Regions from separate parts of the Bradyrhizobium sp. SZCCHNR1098 genome, predicted to be linked through region 1. Evidence: riboswitches for the same ligand, from Rfam matches in the RefSeq annotation. Region 1 holds a riboswitch; the other holds the start of a gene.
What was found. A riboswitch is a leader RNA that binds a small molecule or an ion and turns the genes downstream of it on or off. The one in region 1 is predicted to bind cobalamin.

Region 1 (3,403 bases):
TCCTCCGCTGCGGCACCGAGCCCGAGCAGAATTGAAGCCGACAGCCTGCCGTGCTCCGTCGCGATCACCTTGACGGCACGCTGCACCTTCGCCGTGATCTCGGCCGCGACATCCTTGCGCTGCTCCTCGCTCATCAGGTCGCTCTTGTTCATCACAACGAGATCGGCGCACAGCAGCTGGTCCTCGTAGACCTCCTCCAGCGGGTTGTCGTGATCGAGTGAAGCATCACTGGCGCGCTGCGCGGCGAGCGCTTCGGGATCGTCGGCGAAGCGTCCCGCGACCACCGCCGGGCCGTCGACGACCGCCACCACACCGTCGACGGTGACGCGCGTCGCGATCTCCGGCCAGTTGAAGGCCTGCACCAGCGGCTTCGGCAGCGCGAGCCCCGAGGTCTCGATCACGATATGCTCGGGCGGCTCCTTCTGATCCAGCAGGCTCCTGAGCGCGGGCACGAAATCATCGGCAACGGTGCAGCACAGACAGCCGTTCGACAGCTCGACGATGCGATCCTCCGGACAGTCCGGCACGCCGCAGCCTTTCAGGATGTCGCCGTCGATGCCGACATCGCCGAACTCGTTGACGATGATGGCGAGCCGGCGACCGTTCGCGGTCTCGATCAGGTTGCGCACCAGCGTGGTCTTGCCGGCGCCGAGGAAACCGGTGACGATGGTGCAAGGCGTCTTGGCGAACGACTTCGTCATGGCGATACGATCTCTCGTTTCAGCGTGGTGCTGACAGCGCGGGAACGCGCGCAACGGTGTTCTTGCGGATGTATTCGGGACGCTCGCGCCAGGCCGGCAGGCCGGCGTCATGGCGCTGATGCAGCTGCGCGAATGTCAGCACATCCTGAACATGCAGATCCGGATCGAGCGCGCCGAGCACGTAGGTCCATTTGCCCGGCGCCGTCACTGCAACCGTGCACGCACGATTGCAGTTGGACAGGCACTCGACGCCGACCACGGCGACACCGGCGCGCTGCGCGGTCGGCAACGTCTCGATCGCGGCGAGCAGACGGGCTCCGGCCCGCGGCTGATCAGGCGGCGTAGGTTCCGTCGCCTGCGAACGGCAGGTGACGCAGACGAACAGCGTCGTCTCACCAATCTCCGATGCGGTCATCAATCAGCCGATCACGCCGGCCGCCGTCGCCGCGGCGACCCCACCCACCAGCACGATGGCAGCGCCCGCGAGCCGCAGCGCCAGCGGTGCGGCCGCTTTGGCCTTCGCCGACAGCAGCCTGGTGCCGAGGAACGCGCCGGCGGCGATGATGGTCTGGATCACGAGCAGACCGACGAGATAGGCCCCGAGCGGGGTGTTCTCGGCCCCAACGATCGATTCACCCAGCGCATAGCCGTGGACGAGGCCGGTCACGGCGAACAGGCCGGCGACGGGCAGCACGCCGAAACGGCCACGCATCGCCACCACCAGCCCAACCACGGCGGTGGTCAGGCCGACCAGCAGCTCGGCAGCCGGGATGTTGGCCTTGGCCACGTGAAGACCGACGCCCGCGATCATCGCGGTGGTGAAGGCGAGCACCGGCGCGAAGCCGCGGCCCAGAAATGCTGCGACGATGCCCGCACCGACGATGGCGGCCAGATGGTCGATTCCGATCACAGGATGGCCGAGGCCGGACAGCAGGCCCTGCGCAAACGTCTGCGGCAGTTTGCCATCCATCATGTGATGCGCGAAGGCGGGATCGGCGGCGAGCAGCACCAGGCTCGCGGCTGCAAAGGTCGTGATACGGGTCAACTTCATGGCCGTCTCCGTCGCTTGCCGGCTCCCCCAGAGGACCGGACGATGCGCTGCATCCGACGGCATCCCGCCCATCCTGGCGGGATCAGAACCAGCATCGCGACTCCCCGCGCGACGGGTCGGCCAACAGCAATGTCGACGGCAGGTCTCCTGGCTCTCGGGTCACCGCATGAAGCCACCTTCCCGGTTTCCCAGTGGTGTCTTGGCCTCACACTCGCCGATTACAGTTGCGGGGGCAGCCACGGCCTTGGGTCAAGAACCCGCACCGTGTTCCCTAAATCTCTCCTTTCGGAGAACCGTCATCTGTTAGATACGGGTCGCGCCAAAGCCCGTCAATCGGAATCGTCCCCCATGGTCCCCGCCCGCCCGCATCCCGCCCTGCCGCGCCTCACCCTGGTGCTCGGCGGCGCGCGTTCCGGCAAGAGCCGTCATGCCGAGGCGCTCGTAACCGCCCTTCCCGCACCTTGGACCTATGTTGCGACCGCGCAGGCGTTCGACGATGAGATGAAGGACCGAATCGCGCAGCACAAAGCGCGCCGCACCGAGGGATGGCAGACGTTGGAGACCACGCATGATCTTGCAGGCCTGGTCCGTGCACGGGCAAATTCGAGCGCGCCGATGCTGATCGATTGCCTGACGCTGTGGCTCAGCAATGTGATGCTCGCCGACATGAACGTTCCGGCACGATGCGCCGAGCTGATCGAGGCGTTCAGGGACGCGCCTGGCCCCGTCGTTGCCGTGTCCAATGAGGTCGGACTGGGTATCGTGCCGGACAACGCGCTCGCGCGCGCCTTTCGCGATGCCCAGGGGCGACTGAACCAGGACGTCGCGGCCGTGGCGGATCGCGTGATCCTGATGGCGGCCGGCCTGCCGCTGACATTGAAGTAACGGGAAGGACATGCCGATGACCGAAAGCGCCGACGATTCACGCCACAAGGCGAAGATGGAGAACCGCAAGGCGGTGCAGGATGCCGAGGTCGCCTCCAAGACCGTCGAGAAGGGCCTGCTGATCGTTCACACCGGCAAGGGCAAGGGCAAATCGACGGCGGCCTGGGGCCTGATGCTGCGCGCACTCGGCCGCGGTTTTCGCATCGGCGTCGTGCAGTTCGGCAAGGGCGCGTGGGAAACCGGCGAGCGCAAGGCGATCGAGAAGTTCGGCGATCAGGTCTCCTGGCACACGCTCGGCGAGGGCTTCACCTGGGAAACGCAGGATCGCGCGCGCGACGTCGCCGCGGCCGAGCGCGCCTGGGCAAAGGCAAAGGAGCTGATGGCGGATCCGTCGATCCGGCTGCTCGTCCTCGATGAGCTCAACATCGCGCTGCGCTACGATCACCTTGATATCGCAGACGTCGTCGCCACGCTCGCAGGGCGCCGTCCCGATCTGCACGTCGTCGTCACCGGGCGCAACGCCAAGCCGGAGCTGATCGAGGCCGCCGATCTCGTCACCGAGATGAACCTCGTGAAGCATCATTTCGCGGCCGGCGTGAAGGCGCAGGAAGGCATCGAGTACTAGGCCCATGAGCGCGCGCGCCATCATGTTCCAGGGCACCGGCTCCGACGTCGGCAAATCGCTGATCGTCGCGGGGCTCGCGCGCGCGCTGACATTGCGCGGCCTCAAGGTGGCGCCGTTCAAGCCGCAGAACATGTCGAACAA
Region 2 (3,403 bases), on a different contig from region 1:
CAGCAATTGCTGGCCGGTAGCCGCGTCGACGGCGCGGGTGAAGGTGTAGTCCGCGCGCAGCGATATCCGATCGGTGAGCCACGCCGTCACGAAGCTCTCGGTGCCTTCGGTGGTGGCGAGGCCGACATTGGCGTAGGAGGTGAAGGTCGCGTTGAAATTGATCAGGTTGGTGATGCTGTTGTGGAAGTAGGTCGCGCCGAAGCGGACGCGATCGTCGAACAGCGGCTGCTCGAAACCGGCATCGTAGCCGGCGCTCTGCTCCGGCCGGAGGTTGGGATTGGCGAAGAAGTTGAACGCCGGGAAATCCTGGTGCAACTGGCTCAAGGTCGGTGCCTTGAAGCCGGTGCCGTAGCTCGCCTTCAGCTTGGTCTCGGTGACCGGCAGGATCACCGCCGGCGCGATCCGGTAGGTGCCATGGCCGCCGAACTGGTCGTTGACGTCGTTGCGCAGGCTCGCGACGACGAACCAGCGTCTGGCGAACTCGGTCTGCAGCTCGACGAAGCCGGCCTTGTTGCCGTTCTCGGCTGAAAGGTCGGTGGTCTTCAGCCGTTCGGTCTGCTGCTCCAGGCCGACGATCAGGTTGTTGCGCGGGGCGAGCTCGGTCACCGCGTGCCAGTCATATTTGATGCGCTCGCCGGTCGCGACCGCGGCGACGGGATTGCCGGCCGTCAGATCGGACGACCAGTTGTTCACATAGTTGACGCCGAAATAGTTCCTGATGCGGCCGCCGAGCAGCGACCATACGGCTTCCTCGCGCGTCGCCAGTTGATGGACGGTGTGGTTGCTCTGGGCAGCGTCGGGAAAGCTGGGAAAGCCGCTGTCGCCGGTGAACAGCAGGGTGGCGTCAGTGTAGCGGACCACCGAATTGAGCGTCCAGGCCTCGTTGAGATCGACGCCGAGCTTGGACGAGGCGGTGACGTTGTCGTAGGCGTTGCCGATGGCCTTCTGCCCCGCAGGCAGCAATTGCCACGGGGTCACCGGAACGTCACCGGCGTGCAGATGCGCGACGTTGACTGCGTAGTTGACATTGTCCTGAGAGCCGCTCAGCCCCGCGCTCTGGTTGAAGGTCTTGAACGAGCCGCTCTCGACCGAGGCGGTCGCCCGCGCCGGTCCGTCGCCCTTGCGCGTGACCATCGAGATGACGCCGCCGATCGCATCGGAGCCGTACAGCCCGCTCTGCGGCCCGCGCAGCACCTCGAGCTGCTGGATGTCGGCGGCGAGCAGATGCGCGAAATCGAACGCGCCATTGCCGTTGGTGACGTCGCCTGCGTCGATGCCGTCGATGATGAGCTTGGTATGGTTGGCATTGGTGCCGCGCATGAAGACGTTGGTCTGGCCGCCCGGGCCGCCGGCCTGCACGATGTTCAATCCGGGGACCGTGCTCAGGATGTCCGGCACGGTGCGGGCCTGCTGCGCGGCGATATCCTTGTCGGTCACCACGGTGATCGCATTCGCGACGTGGGCCACTGACGTGACGACGCCGGTCGGGCTGACAGCGACGGGCGCTCTTGCCGGCGCGGCCGGCTTTGCCACCGGCATCTGCTGATGCGCGGCGTTGCCGGTTCTGCGGGCGATGGCTGGTCTCTGGGCGATCGGCTCGCGCGGCGGGTCGACCTCAACCGGGGGCAGAAGGTCGGGGGAGGCGGATTGCTGCGCTGCCGTGGGCGAGGGGCCGAGCAGGGCGAATGACGAGAGGACGCAGAACGACGACAGAACGGCGCGATGCCGCCTGGCATGGGGAATGGGAGACACGAGTGACCTCGGCATGACGTCAGTGGCACGTCACCGCGAACGAGGTCTCACGCAGCCCTTTGCAGACCTGCCTGAAAACGATGCCAATAACGCCCCGACCGGCATCCTCGCGTGTGACCACGGCTGACGGCAGGTCTCCTGGCTCGCGGGTCGTCACCTCCACGTCGCCTTCCCGGGACCGAGATTTCCCAGTGGCCTATGACGCGAGATTCGCCGCTTACAGTTGCGGGGGCAGCTGCGGCCTTCGATCACGTCTCTTGCGAGACGCATCCGGCACCGCATTCCCTTTTGAGCCCCGGTCGAGGGGCACCGTCACGATCACCGTAGGAGTGCGGGCGCACCAAAGTCAATCCGGCGCCCGGTGATCTCCTGGCGATAACGCTGGCCGGTCGGCTTGATGATGCCCGGCCGCCTGCGACAACCAGAGCTGTCGTCCCTGCGTTCGGAGGGACGACAGCGGAGTATGAGGAGGCTCGCGAGTCGTTGCTGATGAGGATTGCGTCTTGTGAGCACCCGCTCACTTCTCGACCTTGTTGTGCACCATCCAGAACCGCAGCGTGCGCTGGGCGGTGTCGAGCGACAGCCGGGCATAGTCGCGCTCGGCGAGCTTCAGGGTGTTGCTGTCGATGGCGTGCTTGATCGGCCGGTGGGTCAGGATCTTCGCCACCACCGACCAGGCCAGCCTGGCGGCACGGCAGGGGATCAGCACGATGTCGGTGCGCGGGCCCTCGAGCACCTTGGCCATCATCTCGGTCGGCACGTTGTTGAGCAGGCCGAGTGCGGCGGAAACCTCGCCGAAGCGGCGGGTCTCGGCGAAGAAGGCGATGGCGGCATCGTTGAGCTCGTTCAGCCCCTTCATGCGCTTGACGGCCTCTTCGGCCAGTGTGAAGTCGCGGCCGACCAGGCCGCCGTCGCTGCGCGCGACGTCCGCGATGGCCTTGAGGATCTTCTTGATCTCCTGCCGCAACGCCGGCGGCGCCGAGGCCATCAGCTTGGCGCGCACGGCTTCGGTGGCGCGGCGCAAGAGGTCGCGCAGGTGCTTGGTGGGCAGGTCGACGCGCAGCCCGATGATCTCGGACAGCTCGTCGTCATCCGCGGCATGCGCCATCATCCCGGAATAGCCGGTATCGGAGAAGCGCGCGGTCTGGTTGTTGGCGAGCTTGCGGATGACCCGGCGCTCGCCGCGGTCGACGATGATGTCGGTCACCGCCTCGGTCAGATGCGGACGGCTGGAGATCGCCATCAGGTGATCCTGGCCCTTGGTCGCCGCGACCTCGACCAGCGTATGCTCGGTCAGCCGGCTCGAGTGCATCAGCACGCTCTCGGCCACCGAGATTTCGTCGTCACGGGCGAGCTGCTGGATCAATTCGACGGGGGCGTAGTCGACCGGCGCGAGATGCTTGGAGAGCTCGGCCCGCGCGCGGGTCTCCACTCGCGAGACCAGCATGCACAGCACATTGTCGAACACCTTGATCTGGTCCTCGGTGAGGCGTTCGCCGTCATGCAGGAACAGATTGGTGACCTGGCGCAGCGTGTTGACGCGCTTCGCCGAGGAGCCGCTGCGGACGGCCTCTTCGAGCTCGGTGATGATGGAGTGTTCTGAAGGCGGGAGCTGTTCTGGCTGTGACACGATCGCGCTCGTTTGTCCGGA

Region 2: it holds a riboswitch for cobalamin, as region 1 does, so the genes downstream of both, QX135_RS22515 (TonB-dependent receptor plug domain-containing protein) here and QX135_RS18015 (HupE/UreJ family protein) in region 1, are expected to answer to the same signal.

The regions. Positions count from the first base shown of each region.
Region 1 is NZ_JAUEXY010000008.1:40,842-44,244, forward strand. It holds gene cobW (cobalamin biosynthesis protein CobW) at 1-701, opposite strand, end outside; gene QX135_RS18010 (DUF1636 domain-containing protein) at 721-1,116, opposite strand; gene QX135_RS18015 (HupE/UreJ family protein) at 1,120-1,752, opposite strand; cobalamin riboswitch at 1,872-2,065, opposite strand; gene cobU (bifunctional adenosylcobinamide kinase/adenosylcobinamide-phosphate guanylyltransferase) at 2,101-2,637, shown strand; gene cobO (cob(I)yrinic acid a,c-diamide adenosyltransferase) at 2,654-3,262, shown strand; gene QX135_RS18030 (cobyric acid synthase) at 3,267-3,403, shown strand, end outside.
Region 2 is NZ_JAUEXY010000011.1:15,371-18,773, reverse strand. It holds gene QX135_RS22515 (TonB-dependent receptor plug domain-containing protein) at 1-1,767, opposite strand, end outside; cobalamin riboswitch at 1,863-2,081, opposite strand; gene QX135_RS22510 (DUF2336 domain-containing protein) at 2,270-3,382, opposite strand.